3 regions of the Bacillus sp. GW821-FHT01G09 genome follow, and region 3 is predicted to be linked to each of the others. Evidence: predicted binding sites of a transcription regulator. Region 3 holds the regulator's gene; each other region holds the start of a gene.
The links. The regulator Rex, encoded in region 3, represses fermentation and respiration genes when NADH is low (regulators of the CRP and FNR family bind a similar motif). The targets are predictions, from matches to a motif close to TTGTGAAATATTTCACAA.
Positions count from the first base shown of each region.

Region 1: the regulator Rex is predicted to act here: its motif matches at 2,821-2,838, upstream of AC07VD_RS17095 (L-lactate dehydrogenase).
Region 2: the regulator Rex is predicted to act here: its motif matches at 2,711-2,728, upstream of AC07VD_RS03305 (YwiC-like family protein).

Region 1 covers NZ_JBWKWL010000005.1:139,896-144,880, forward strand. The annotation lists partial or broken gene AC07VD_RS17085 (DUF6773 family protein) at 1-517, shown strand, start outside; gene amyE (alpha-amylase) at 726-2,705, shown strand; gene AC07VD_RS17095 (L-lactate dehydrogenase) at 2,882-3,847, shown strand; gene AC07VD_RS17100 (L-lactate permease) at 3,879-4,985, shown strand, end outside.
Region 2 covers NZ_JBWKWL010000001.1:660,575-665,559, forward strand. The annotation lists gene AC07VD_RS03295 (nitrate reductase subunit alpha) at 1-1,983, opposite strand, end outside; gene arfM (Crp/Fnr family transcriptional regulator ArfM) at 2,178-2,654, opposite strand; gene AC07VD_RS03305 (YwiC-like family protein) at 2,798-3,517, shown strand; gene fnr (fumarate/nitrate reduction transcriptional regulator Fnr) at 3,548-4,264, opposite strand; gene narK (nitrate transporter NarK) at 4,363-4,985, opposite strand, start outside.
Region 3 covers NZ_JBWKWL010000006.1:273,481-278,465, reverse strand. The annotation lists gene AC07VD_RS19935 (ABC-F family ATP-binding cassette domain-containing protein) at 1-858, opposite strand, end outside; gene moaC (cyclic pyranopterin monophosphate synthase MoaC) at 984-1,496, shown strand; gene AC07VD_RS19925 (redox-sensing transcriptional repressor Rex) at 1,493-2,140, shown strand; gene tatAY (sec-independent protein translocase protein TatAY) at 2,162-2,335, shown strand; gene tatC (twin-arginine translocase subunit TatC) at 2,342-3,106, shown strand; gene AC07VD_RS19910 (YdiK family protein) at 3,338-3,529, opposite strand; gene AC07VD_RS19905 (CPBP family intramembrane glutamic endopeptidase) at 3,526-4,260, opposite strand; gene groES (co-chaperone GroES) at 4,499-4,783, shown strand; gene groL (chaperonin GroEL) at 4,830-4,985, shown strand, end outside.

The sequences.
Region 1 (4,985 bases), on a different contig from region 3:
CAGGCGTGAATGGGAAAAATAAGAGAGTAAAAGAAAAAGAACAAAAAATCTGGTCGGAGATTGGGATGATAGCGGGAGCATTTGCGCTGCTTGATGTGATCATCCGCGGGATTATGTTTGCATTTCCGTTTAAAGAATGGGCTGCAAGCCTTGTGTTTTTGTTCATCATTATCTTATATTACTGCATCAGGGCTGCGGCATCCGGAATGCTCATGCCGAGAATAGACACCAAAGAAGAACTGCAAAAACGGGTGAAGCAGCAGCGAATAGAATCAATTGCGGTCGCCTTTGCGGTAGTGGTGCTTACGATGTACGACAGGGGGATTCCCCATACATTCTTCGCTTGGCTGAAAATGATTCTTCTTTTTATCGTCTGCGGCGGCGTTCTGTTTCTGCTTCGGTATGTGATTGTGAAGCTGGCTTACAGAAGAGCGGTAAAAGAAGAAATAAAAAAGAAATCATCTTGAAAAATAGATGGTTTCTTTTTTTGTTTGGAAAGCGAGGGAAGCGTTCATAGTTTCGGGCAGCTTTTTTTATAGGAACATTGATTTGTATTCACTCTGCCAAGTTGTTTTGATAGAGTGATTGTGATAATTTAAAATGTAAGCGTTGACAAAATTCTCCAGTCTTCACATCGGTTTGAAAGGAGGAAGCGGAAGAATGAAGTAAGAGGGATTTTTGACTCCGAAGTAAGTCTTCAAAAAATCAAATAAGGAGTGTCAAGAATGTTTGCAAAACGATTCAAAACCTCTTTACTGCCGTTATTCGCTGGATTTTTATTGCTGTTTCATTTGGTTCTGGCAGGACCGGCGGCTGCGAGTGCTGAAACGGCGAACAAATCGAATGAGCTTACAGCACCGTCGATCAAAAGCGGAACCATTCTTCATGCATGGAATTGGTCGTTCAATACGTTAAAACACAATATGAAGGATATTCATGATGCAGGATATACAGCCATTCAGACATCTCCGATTAACCAAGTAAAGGAAGGGAATCAAGGAGATAAAAACATGTCGAACTGGTACTGGCTGTATCAGCCGACATCGTACCAAATTGGCAACCGTTACTTAGGTACTGAACAAGAATTTAAAGAAATGTGTGCAGCCGCTGAAGAATATGGCATAAAGGTCATTGTTGACGCGGTCATCAATCATACCACCAGTGATTATGCCGCGATTTCCAATGAGGTTAAGAGTATTCCAAACTGGACACATGGAAACACACAAATTAAAAACTGGTCTGATCGATGGGATGTCACGCAGAATTCATTGCTCGGGCTGTATGACTGGAATACACAAAATACACAAGTACAGTCCTATCTGAAACGGTTCTTAGAAAGGGCATTGAATGACGGGGCAGACGGTTTTCGATTTGATGCCGCCAAACATATAGAGCTTCCGGATGATGGGAGTTACGGCAGTCAATTTTGGCCGAATATCACAAATACATCTGCAGAGTTCCAATACGGAGAAATCCTGCAGGATAGTGCCTCCAGAGATGCTGCATATGCGAATTATATGGATGTGACAGCGTCTAACTATGGGCATTCCATAAGGTCCGCTTTAAAGAATCGTAATCTGGGCGTGTCGAATATCTCCCACTATGCATCTGATGTGTCTGCGGACAAGCTAGTGACATGGGTAGAGTCGCATGATACGTATGCCAATGATGATGAAGAGTCGACATGGATGAGCGATGATGATATCCGTTTAGGCTGGGCGGTGATAGCTTCTCGTTCAGGCAGTACGCCTCTTTTCTTTTCCAGACCTGAGGGAGGCGGAAATGGTGTGAGATTCCCGGGGAAAAGCCAAATAGGCGATCGCGGGAGTGCTTTATTTGAAGATCAGGCTATCACTGCGGTCAATAGATTTCACAATGTGATGGCTGGACAGCCTGAGGAACTCTCGAACCCGAATGGAAACAACCAGATATTTATGAATCAGCGCGGCTCACATGGCGTTGTGCTGGCAAATGCAGGTTCATCCTCTGTCTCTATCAATACGGCAACAAAATTGCCTGATGGCAGGTATGACAATAAAGCTGGAGCGGGTTCATTTCAAGTGAACGATGGTAAACTGACAGGCACGATCAATGCCAGGTCTGTAGCTGTGCTTTATCCTGATGATATTGCAAAAGCGCCTCATGTTTTCCTTGAGAATTACAAAACAGGTGTAACACATTCTTTCAATGATCAACTGACGATTACCTTGCGTGCAGATGCGAATACAACAAAAGCCGTTTATCAAATCAATAATGGACCAGAGACAGCGTTTAAGGATGGAGATCAATTCACAATCGGAAAAGGAGATCCATTTGGCAAAACATACACCATCATGTTAAAAGGAACGAACAGTGATGGTGTAACGAGGACCGAGGAATACAGCTTTGTTAAAAGAGATCCAGCTTCGGCCAAAACCATCGGCTATCAAAATCCGAATCATTGGAGCCAGGTAAATGCTTATATCTATAAACATGATGGGGGCGGGGCAATTGAATTGACCGGACCTTGGCCTGGAAAACCAATGACTAAAAATGCAGATGGAATTTACACGCTGACGCTGCCTGCGGATACGGATACAACCAACGCCAAAGTGATTTTTAATAATGGCAGCGCCCAAGTGCCCGGCCAGAATCAGCCTGGCTTTGATTACGTGCAAAATGGTTTATATAATGACTCGGGCTTAAGCGGTTCTCTTCCCCATTGAGGACAATGCTAGACGGGACTTACCGAAAGAAACCATCTATGATGGTTTCTTTTTTGTTCATAAATCAGACAAAACTTTTCCCTTGCAAAAGTTTGTGAAGTGTTGCACAATATAAATGTGAAATACTTCACAAACAAAAAGACATCAAAGAGAAACATACCCTGGAAGGATGATTAATGATGAACAAACATGTAAATAAAGTAGCTTTAATCGGAGCGGGTTTTGTTGGAAGCAGTTATGCATTTGCGTTAATTAACCAAGGGATCACAGATGAGCTTGTGGTCATTGATGTAAATAAAGAAAAAGCAATGGGCGATGTGATGGATTTAAACCACGGAAAGGCGTTTGCGCCACAACCGGTCAAAACATCTTACGGAACATATGAAGACTGCAAGGATGCTGATATTGTCTGCATTTGCGCCGGAGCAAACCAAAAACCTGGTGAGACACGCCTTGAATTAGTAGAAAAGAACTTGAAGATTTTCAAAGGCATCGTTAGTGAAGTCATGGAGAGCGGATTTGACGGTATTTTCTTAATCGCGACAAATCCGGTTGATATCCTGACTTACGCAACATGGAAATTCAGCGGCCTGCCAAAAGAGCGGGTGATCGGAAGCGGCACAACACTAGATTCTGCGAGATTCCGTTTCATGCTGAGCGAATACTTTGGCGCAGCGCCTCAAAACGTGCACGCGCATATTATCGGAGAGCACGGCGACACAGAGCTTCCTGTTTGGAGCCACGCGAATGTCGGCGGTGTGCCGGTCAGTGAACTCGTTGAGAAAAACGATGCATACAAACAAGAGGAGCTGGACCAAATTGTAGATGATGTGAAAAACGCAGCTTACCATATCATTGAGAAAAAAGGCGCGACTTATTATGGGGTTGCGATGAGTCTTGCTCGCATTACAAAAGCCATTCTTCATAATGAAAACAGCATATTAACTGTCAGCACATATTTGGACGGGCAATACGGTGCAGATGACGTGTACATCGGTGTGCCGGCTGTCGTGAACCGCGGAGGGATCGCAGGTATCACTGAGCTGAACTTAAATGAGAAAGAAAAAGAACAGTTCCTTCACAGCGCCGGCGTCCTTAAAAACATTTTAAAACCTCATTTTGCAGAACAAAAAGTCAACTAACCGCAACTTTAGAGTAAAGGGCTGATTGTCAATGTGGGAGCAGTTGTATGATCCGTTTGGAAACGAGTATGTGAGCGCACTTGTGGCGCTCACTCCGATTCTCTTTTTTCTTTTGGCTTTAACTGTTTTGAAAATGAAAGGCATTCTTGCGGCATTTCTTACCCTAGCCGTCAGTTTCTTCGTCTCCGTTTGGGCATTTCATATGCCGGTTGAAAAAGCGATTTCTTCTGTTTTGTTAGGAATCGGGAGCGGGCTGTGGCCCATTGGCTACATCGTCCTGATGGCGGTGTGGCTGTATAAAATCGCAGTGAAAACCGGGAAATTTACCATTATTCGGTCCAGCATTGCCGGCATTTCGCCTGACCAACGATTACAGCTATTATTAATTGGTTTTTGTTTTAACGCGTTTTTAGAAGGCGCGGCCGGTTTTGGTGTTCCGATTGCGATTAGCGCGGCGCTGCTCGTCGAACTTGGTTTTAAACCGTTAAAAGCGGCAGCGCTCTGCTTGATTGCAAACGCCGCCTCCGGAGCCTTTGGGGCGATCGGGATTCCTGTCATCACAGGGGCGCAGATTGGTGATTTGTCTGCTCTTGAGCTGTCTCGGACATTAATGTGGACACTGCCGATGATCTCATTTTTAATACCATTCCTGCTTGTATTCTTATTAGACCGAATGAAAGGAATCAAACAGACATGGCCCGCTCTTCTGGTTGTGAGCGGTGGGTATACAGCGGTTCAGACACTGACAATGGCGGTGCTCGGGCCGGAATTAGCAAACATTTTGGCGGCCTTATTCAGCATGGGCGGGCTTGCCCTCTTCCTCCGCAAATGGCAGCCGAAAGAGATTTACCGCGAGGAAGGGGCCGGCGATGCTGGTGAGAAAAAGGCATACCGTGCCGCTGACATTGCGAAAGCGTGGTCTCCATTCTACATTTTAACTGCGGCGATCACCATCTGGAGCCTTCCAGCCTTCAAAGCGCTTTTCCAAGAAGGCGGGCTGTTATATCAATCAACGCTCCTGTTCAAAATGCCTTTTCTGCATCAGCAAATTATGAAAATGCCGCCGATTGCGCCATCTGCCATGCCGTTAGATGCAGTCTTTAAAGTTGATCTGCTGTCAGCGACTGGTACAGCGATT
Region 2 (4,985 bases), on a different contig from region 3:
TTTATACAGATCGATGCCATTTTGATTGAAAGTCGGGTAAGACGGAAGCCACCCCAGCCGCGCGGCCAGCACATTGTAATCAGCGTGGTGCTTGTAGCGGGATGACGCAGCAATCGGTGATGCCAAATCACTGATCGGCTGGTCCTCATAACGCCACTGATCTGTCGCAAAGTAGAAAAATGAGGTGCCATTTTGCAGCTTGGGCACGCCTTCCCAGTCCTTTGCAGTTGCAATCGTCTGCCACCCTTCAGCAGGTCGGAGCTTTTCCTGCCCCACATAATGGGCCCAGCCTCCGCCGTTTACGCCTTGGGCGCCTACAAGTAAAACAAGATTTAACACCGCTCGGTAGATCGTGTCGGAGTTGAACCAGTGGTTAATGCCGGCCCCTACGATAATCATGGACCGGCCGTCTGTATCGATCGCATTTTGGGCAAACTCTCTGGCAATCTTAACGACAGCTTCTTTTTTGATTCCTGTCATTTGTTCCTGCCAGGCAGGCGTAAACGGCTCAGGATCATCATAGGAGACAGCCGATCGTTCGCCGATGCCCCGGTTCACGCCGTAGTTAGCCAGTATCAAGTCAAACACGGTCGTGATGTACGTTTCTTCACCGTTCAGGTTCATTTTTTTAATAGGAAGATCCCGCTCGAGCACTTTGTTTCCGTCATTTGAAAAATACGGGATGCGCACCGTGCCGATCTCGTCCTCTATTCCCAGAACAGAGAGACGGGGTTCAATCGGTTCCCCGGTTTCTTCATCAATCATGTGCAGGTTCCATTTCTGCTGCCCGTCCCAGCGCGAGCCCATTGTCCCTTGGGGTATGGCAAATGAACTTGTCTGTTCATCCCAAACCGCAGGCTTCCACTGATCATGCTTTGTCTGCCGCCCGATGTCCTTCGCATGCAGAAACCGTCCCGCTGTGTATACGCCATTTTCTTTTGACAGAGTGACGAGAAATGGAAAATCAGTGTATTGCTTCGCGTACTCAATAAAACGTTCAGTTTCTTGGTTCACGTAAAATTCCTGCAGAATAACGTGACCCATCGCCATCGCAAGCGCCCCGTCAGTCCCTTGGCGAATACTCAGCCAGTCATCCGCGAACTTTGAGGATTCCGCAAAATCTGGACTGATCGAAATGACCTTAGCGCCTTTATAGCGGGCCTCCGCCAAAAAATGCGCGTCAGGCGTTCTCGTTAACGGAACGTTGGAGCCCCATGTGATAATATAGCCGGAATTGTACCAATCACTGCTTTCCGGAACGTCCGTCTGGTCACCCCAAATTTGCGGGGATGCTGGAGGAAGATCCGCATACCAGTCATAAAAACTGAGCATAGGGCCTCCGATTAACGACATAAACCGGGAGCCTGATGCGTGGCTGATCATGGACATGGCCGGAATCGGAGAAAAACCGACGTTTCGGTCAGGCCCGTATTTCATCACTGTATACAGCAGAGAGGCTGAAATCAGCTTCAGCACCTCCGGCCATTCAGCGCGCACAAAACCGCCTTTCCCTCTCGCCTGTTTATAGGACTTCGCTTTTTCAGGGTTTTCGACGATCGATTTCCAGGCTTCCAATGGATTTTGATGCGTCTGCAATGCCTCCCGCCACAAATTGATCAGCACACCGCGCACGTATGGATATTTCACACGGAGCGGGCTGTAGATATACCATGAAAAACTGGCCCCCCGCGGGCAGCCTCTCGGTTCAAAATCAGGCATATCCGGGCCTGTTGATGGATAATTCAAATTTTGCCCTTCCCACGTGACAATTCCGTTTTTCACATAAATATTCCAGCTGCAAGACCCTGTACAGTTGACGCCGTGGGTGGAGCGAACGACTTTGTCGTACTGCCATCTGTTTCTGTATACATTCTCCCAATCGCGATCCTCGCGGGTAGTTTGGCTATGTTTATTTGAATGGTGTTCGATAGGAGAGAAATAATTCAATCTCCTAAACAACGGACTCATTTTCTTTTTCTTCATGAGAGTTCACTCCTTCCGAGTCAGGTGATGCTAAGTTCACTATAAACAGAGACAGCGTGTTTCCTTGTGAACTATGTCACACACTCTGCTTTTTTCACAAAATGTTCACACAAAGGAGAAGGAAGGCTGCGTTCAGGCAGGACGCTTGGGTTATTAGCTGCCTTTTATTCAAAGATCAAAAAAACCGGCTCTATTTAAGAACCGGGCTCAGCGTTTTCATCCTGTGATGTATACAGATACCGCAAAAATAATTGATAGGAACAAAAAACATTTTGCTGAAGCATAGCCAAAAAGTTCATTTGCAGCTGCGGATGATAAGACATCATTTTCTTAAATATGTAATATGGGATATTGAGAATCAGAATGTCTGAAGTGGCATTGACTGAGATAAAGGGCGATAAATAAAGCCCGCCTTTTTCATCAATCGGAAACACATCGCCTTTTTCCCACAGCGCAACGGTTTTCGACCCTTCAGGGAGCCTTGTGTCCATAAAACGGACACTGCCTTTTAATACAATATAAACAGATTGAGAATGAAGAAAAGATGGAGACTGATCACATGAGCCGCGGATAAACGTGCCGTTTTTCAGCAAGGTTTCGACAATGGATAGAGGCACTTCATTAAACATAGGAAGTTGTTTCAGAAATAATAAATAGTCACACTGATTCATAGGAAAACCTCCTGTGCTAAGGATAGCTTTAGTGTAGCTCGATCGAGCCTGTACAGCAGTGATGTATTTCACAGCCTGTATGATGAATGTCACTTATCAGGAGGGTGACTGCATTTATAATGAAAGAAAAAAGGAGGATTTCGATGAAGGCGCTGATTTCGAAGCAGCACGGCGCGTGGGCGATGCTGCTGATCCCATTTTTACTCGGCATGGTCAAGGGAGGCCCCGTTATTTGGCATATTCCGCTCTTCCTTGGCTGGCTTTTCCTATACTTAGCGGTTTATCCCGTTACGCTTGCCTTAAAAAAGAAACAAAGCAAACCATATCAAAAGTGGATGTGTTATTACGGTTTTCCCGCCTGCTGCTTTTTGATGATCTCGGTCTTTCATAAGCCGCCTCTCATCTGGGTGGGCGTTTCTTTACTGCCGCTGTTTCTCATACATATGTATTTTGCCCGCAGAAAAAACGAACGAGCCTTATTGAATGATGTTGCAGGTGTCTTGTTCTTTTGTTCGGGCGGGTTTGCGAGCTGCTGGCTGGGGATGGGAACCCTTGACGGCTGGGCTTGGTTTATTTTCTTGCAGTCTGCTTTATTTTTTATCGGGAGTTCCTTTTATGTGAAATCGGTGATTCGTGAAAGAAAGAACAGGGCATTTGCATACTGGTCATGGGGGTATCACCTGCTGCTCCCCTTTTTATCCGCTCTTTTCGGAGCAGGATGGGCGTTTCTCGCTTTTATCCCGAGCAGCTTGCGGGCATGGTTTTTTCATGGAAGGGATTGGCCCGTGAAAACGATTGGCATTCTGGAAATCGTGAATGCCTGCTTCTTTCTTGCCGTCATGTGCCTGTTTATCACAAGGTAAAAAAACAAGGACATCACTGTCCTTGTTTTTTCAGTCAATATTGCAAATCTCCAGCGGGCAATTTTCACACTCAATCTCACATCGTAAATAGTCCCGCTTGTGCAAAATAATTTTTCCGGATTCGTCTATCGAAATAACCCCTTTTTTGCGGAGATCTCCGAGCATACGATTGACGCTTTCCCGTGCAGCCGCGCAAAACTTTGCCAAATCCTGATTTGTCAGGACAATGTTAATCAGAATGCCGTCGCTTCGCTCCACTCCGTAGCTGTTTGATAAGCGGATAAGGGTAGAATAGAGCGCCCCCTTTTTGCCATGAAGAAGCAGATCCCTGATTTTGGACTGAATCTTCCGGAGGTGCGTGCTCATCCATTTCATGAACTCAAATGTCAAAGCGCCGTTTTGGATTAATTCTTTTTCCAGCTTATTTTTATTAATGACGAGCACCTCGCCATCCTCTAGCACTTTTGCACTGAGCATATACCTTGGTTCTTCAGTGAAAAGTGTTAATTCACCGACGATATCATGCTTTTGGCAGATTCTAAGCGTCAGGTCTTTTCCGTCAGATGTCAGCTTGCCGATTTCAATGAGTCCTGATTGAATCAGATAAAGCTCTTCTGCATCCATTCCTTCTCGAAACAAATACGTGTGTTTTTCCATTTTTCTTTTCGTGCTGATCGATTCCAGCAATTCATGCAGATCGCTGGATATAAGATCACTATCAGATGGTCGAACAGAGAGAAAATTCATGAGCTCACCTCGAAGAAAGTCACGTTGTGTGTTTATTGTAACGTGAATTGATTTGTACCCATCGAGAAAAAACTAACAATCTTGTGAATGCCCCAGTGTTAGTTGATGCTCTGGCTGTTTCTCTCCGTGTGTGTTTTCATTCTTTCCTGCCAATACATCCATATGACAAGGACAAAACTGGCTAACGCCACCTCTGAAAGCGCCATAAACCCGATCGCGTACTGGCCTGTTGCCTGAAACACACTCGCCAATATGAGCGGAGGAAAAAAGCCGCCTAATCCGCCCATGGCAGACACAATCCCATTGGCAATCCCCGCTTGCTTCGAAAAATAGAAAGGCACCAGTTTAAAAACAGTCCCGTTTCCTATGCCTGAGCAGACGGCCACGGTTAATGATCCAAACGTATAAAGGCCGATTGTCGGCGAGAATGATAGGATAATGCCTGATAATGTAAGCCCGGCAAAAACAAACATCAAGATGCGGAGCGGGCTCATTTTATCAGCCAGGAATCCGCCTGCAGGCCTGAGCAGCGTAGAAACCGCAATAAAGCCAGCCGTCCGCAAGCCGGCATCTGCAGGATTCAGCCCAAAATGCTCCACCAGAAAGTTCGGCAGATAGATAGTGAAGGCGACAAAGGCACCGAACGTAATAAAATAAAACAGGCTCAGAAACCATAGCACATGATTTCGGTAAACGGCTTTGATTTGAGTCTTAACAGAAA
Region 3 (4,985 bases):
GGTGGTAGAGGCTCTCGCCAGATTTCGGTCTACGAAGTCCTGCAGCTTTGCAATCTCGTCCTGCTGCTTTTCATACATTTTAAGATCTTTTTCATACTGCGCGGCTTTTTGGTCGAGATAAGCGCTGTAGTTGCCGTGATACTTTTTGCTTTCTGCTCTTGATACCTCGTACACCTGGTTTACTACTTTGTCCAAAAAGTAGCGGTCATGCGAAACGATGAGGATGGCGCCTGAATAGCCTTGTAAATAATGCTCAAGCCAGGTAAGCGTATCAATATCCAGATGGTTTGTCGGCTCATCAAGAATGAGCAAATCAGGCTGTGTTAATAGAAGCTTACCTAAAGCCAGTCTTGTTTTCTGGCCTCCGCTGAGGCTTTGAACCTGTGTAGAATCGTCAAAATGGCTGAAGCCGAGACCATGCAGCACAGATCTAACATCCGCTTCATATTGATAACCGCCCTTATCTTTGAATTCCTGCTGAAGACGGTCGTAGGTTTTCATGATGCTTTCTAATTCACCCGGGTCAGCTGCCGCCATTTTTTCTTCCATAGCCCGCATTTCCTTTTCCATTGCTTTTAAGTGGTCAAAAACAGTCAGCAGCTCTTCTTTTATGGTAAGCTTAGAATCCAAGCCAGTATGCTGGGCGAGATATCCCATTGTAATATCTTTCGGTTTAATAATTTCGCCCTTTTCATACGAAAGCTGGCCTGCGATAATTTTAAGGAGCGTGGATTTTCCGGCGCCATTTCTTCCTACAATGGCGATGCGATCACGATTTCTGACTTCCAGCTTTATATTGTTTAAAATAGTATCAGCACCAAATGATTTGGACAGCTGATTAACTTGTAAGATCATCATATTATTTCACCTCTGCTATAATAAGTTAAGTGTAGCTTATGAACCAGAAGTCAGCAAACAATACATTGGCCATATAAGACATAGAGAAGAAAATAGTGTATGATCTGTTTAAGGAGCGTTTTAATATGAATGGATTTTCTCATTTTAATGAACAGGGCAGAGCCCAGATGGTGGATATCAGCGAAAAATCTTCGACTGTCCGTACTGCGGCGGCTGTTTCAAGCGTACACATGAAGAATGAAGTGTACGAGAAAATACAAAGTCACGATATCGGCAAAGGAGATGTACTGGCTGTCGCACAGGTGGCAGGCATTATGGCCGCAAAGCAAACGTCGAATATCATTCCGATGTGCCATCCGCTTTCATTGAGCGGGGTAGATATATCGTTTGACTGGAAAATAAAAGAAGCAGAAGTTATACTTCATATAAAAGCACAGGTCAAAACGAAAGGGAGTACAGGTGTGGAAATGGAAGCGCTCACTTCTGCATCGGTGTGCGCTCTTACCGTTTACGATATGTGCAAGGCCCTTGATAAGGGGATGGTCATCGGCCCTACTTTCTTGCTGGAGAAGACAGGCGGGAAAAACGGTGACTTTAAAAGAGAACTATCCGAGTATAATTTGGAGGACCAAAAATGAATAAGGATCAATCAAAAATTCCGCAGGCGACGGCGAAACGGCTGCCGCTTTACTATCGCTTTTTAAAGAATCTGCATGCGTCAGGAAAACAGCGTGTATCATCCGCTGAACTCAGTGATGCCGTAAAGGTTGATTCTGCCACGATTCGGAGGGATTTTTCCTATTTTGGAGCTCTTGGCAAAAAAGGATACGGATATAATGTGGATTATTTGCTGTCTTTTTTCCGGAAAACGCTTGATCAGGATGAGATGACAGACGTCATCTTGATTGGTGTCGGGAACTTGGGAACGGCATTTCTTCACTATAATTTCACAAAAAATAATAACACAAAAATTTCTATGGCTTTTGATATAAATGAGAGTAAAATAGGAACTGAGGTAGGCGGCGTGCCCGTCTATAACCTTGATGACCTTGAACAACACGTAAAAGATGAATCAGTTGCCATTCTTACAGTGCCTGCAGTTGCCGCTCAATCCATTACAGACAGATTGGTCGCATTAGGAATCAAGGGAATCCTTAATTTTACGCCGGCCCGTTTGAATGTGCCGGAACACATTCGAATTCATCATATAGATTTAGCAGTTGAGCTTCAGTCACTTGTTTATTTTTTGAAGCATTACTCAGTTTTAGAGGAAATCGAATAGAGGGAAAGGAGGAGCCCAAATATGCCGATCGGTCCTGGAAGCCTTGCTGTTATCGCAATCGTTGCTCTGATTATCTTCGGTCCCAAAAAGCTGCCTGAATTGGGGAAAGCAGCGGGAGACACACTTCGTGAATTCAAAAACGCTACAAAAGGATTAACGAGTGATGAAGAGGAAAAAAAGAAAGAAGATCAGTAAGTTAGGATGACACGAATGAAAGTGAATCAAATGTCGCTGCTGGAGCATATTGCTGAGCTTCGAAAACGGTTGCTGATTGTAGCGCTGGCGTTTGTCGTTTTCTTTATTGCTGGATTTTTTTTAGCAAAGCCGATTATTGTGTATCTGCAAGAAACAGATGAAGCGAAGCAGCTTACGCTTAACGCGTTTAACCTGACAGACCCGCTTTATGTGTTTATGCAGTTTGCGTTTATCATCGGCATAGTCCTGACCTCGCCGGTTATTCTTTATCAGCTTTGGGCTTTTGTGAGTCCGGGTCTCTATGAGAAAGAGCGCAAAGTAACGCTCAGCTACATTCCGATCTCTATTTTGCTGTTTTTAGCGGGCTTATCTTTTTCATATTATATTTTATTTCCTTTTGTTGTTGATTTTATGAAGCGGATTTCTCAGGACTTGAATGTCAATCAGGTGATCGGAATTAATGAATATTTTCATTTTCTTCTGCAGCTGACGATTCCGTTTGGACTGCTGTTCCAAATGCCGGTCATCCTCATGTTTTTGACCAGGCTCGGAATTGTGACACCGATGTTCTTGGCGAAAATCAGAAAGTATGCGTATTTTACGCTGCTGGTGATCGCAGCCCTGATTACACCGCCTGAGCTTCTGTCCCATATGATGGTCACAGTCCCGCTTTTGATTTTATATGAAATCAGTATCCTTATATCGAAGGCCGCTTATCGGAAAGCACAGAAAAGCAGTGCTGCCGATCAGGACGTGTCTTTGGGGCAATAATAAAAAATCCATTTCTCATGAGAGAAATGGATTCAGCGTGTTGACAACCCCCCGCATTCGTTGTCAAGCCTGTGCGTTGGTGCTCACGAATGAAAACATTCGCTCCGCTCCAATGCCCGCCTTTCCTAGACTTCAAGGGTTTTCAATCACGCAGAAAATGACAAAATCCTAAAACGAAAGCCGTTTTAGGATTTAATTTGAATCCATTTCTCATTCAGAAATGGATTTTCTTTATTTTTGGTTCTTTTTGATTTTAAATGAAAAGGCGAACATCTTAAAAGAAATGCTGATGTTGTAAGCGGCGAACACCATCAGCAGGATGGAGTAAAATGACCACATGCTGCCTGGCGAGCTTGCGGCAAGATAAGTAAAGATGCACCCTACGGCAAAGTAGATCATTCCCCAAACTACCGGGTTTCTCATAAAAATAATCCTCCAATAATCAATTGCATTTGTGTGCTCTGCTGTTCAAGGTAATTCCGAACAGGCTCAAGCTGCATGATGACGACGAATGTATTCATCATTAAATGGGCGAAAATCGGCACCCATATCCGTTTTGTTCTGGCATATAAAAAGGCAAAGGTAAAGCCCATTGCTGTATATAGAAGAAGATGCTTCAAATCAGCGTGAACAATACCGAAAATAACCGAGCTGATCAGTCCTGCAAAAAAGAAATTCGTTTTTTCGTACAGCGCGCCGAAAATGATTTTTCTGAAGATGATTTCTTCTAATATAGGCCCGACGATGGAAGAAACGATAATCATGAGCGGGACTGCCTGAATGACATCCAGAATCGCTTGTGTATTTTCTGATTCTCTCCCGATGCCAAAAACATAATATTCAATAGAGCCTGCTATTCCTTGAGAGAAAAGGGCAATGAAAAAACCGGCTATCGCCCAAAGGATAGAAAGTCCGATTGAGTCCTTCTGTCCGTTTCGCAGCGTTTCTTTCGGAACGGTTCTCAGAATGAGCAGAACAACAACGAGACAGGCGATAAAGCTGATAACGGACCATAATCCTTGTGCATGCAGCATATTTTCATCTGTAGGCTGTCCTCCGGCATAACCGAATTTAAATAACAAGGGAATCGCGATTAATGCGGAAAACTGCATGATGATATATGTCAAAATAATAAACCAATACTGTTTTCTCAAATGGTATGTACTCCTTTGTTAAGTGGGTTTCGTTCATCTACAGCTATTGTAACATAATCGGTACGGGGGTGAAAAAGCTAACGGAAAAGGGAGCGGAAAAGAATGATGTAAGCGTGAAAAATTTTTTATCTTATCACTTGAAATTGGAAGGGAGATTCTTTATTATAAGAATTGTGTTAGCACTCTTTAGTGCTGAGTGCTAAAATTACATATTCATACTATTGAGGAGGTTATTACATTGTTAAAGCCATTAGGTGATCGCGTTGTCATTGAACTCGTAGAATCTGAAGAAAAAACTGCCAGCGGAATTGTGTTGCCGGATTCTGCAAAAGAAAAACCGCAAGAAGGCAAAATCGTGGCAGCTGGTTCAGGTCGCGTGTTAGAAAGCGGAGAGCGCGTTGCTTTAGAAGTAAAAGAGGGCGACCGCATTATCTTCTCAAAATACGCAGGTACTGAAGTGAAATACGAAGGTACTGAATACTTAATCTTACGTGAAAGCGACATTTTAGCTGTTATTGGCTAATTCTTAAATAAACAATACTTAAAACATTTGAGGAGGTCTTGTAAACATGGCAAAAGAAATTAAGTTTAGTGAAGAAGCTCGCCGCGCAATGCTTCGCGGTGTCGATGCACTTGCTGATGCTGTTAAAGTAACTTTAGGACCAAAAGGACGCAACGTGGTTCTAGAGAAAAAATTCGGTTCTCCGTTAATCACAAATGACGGT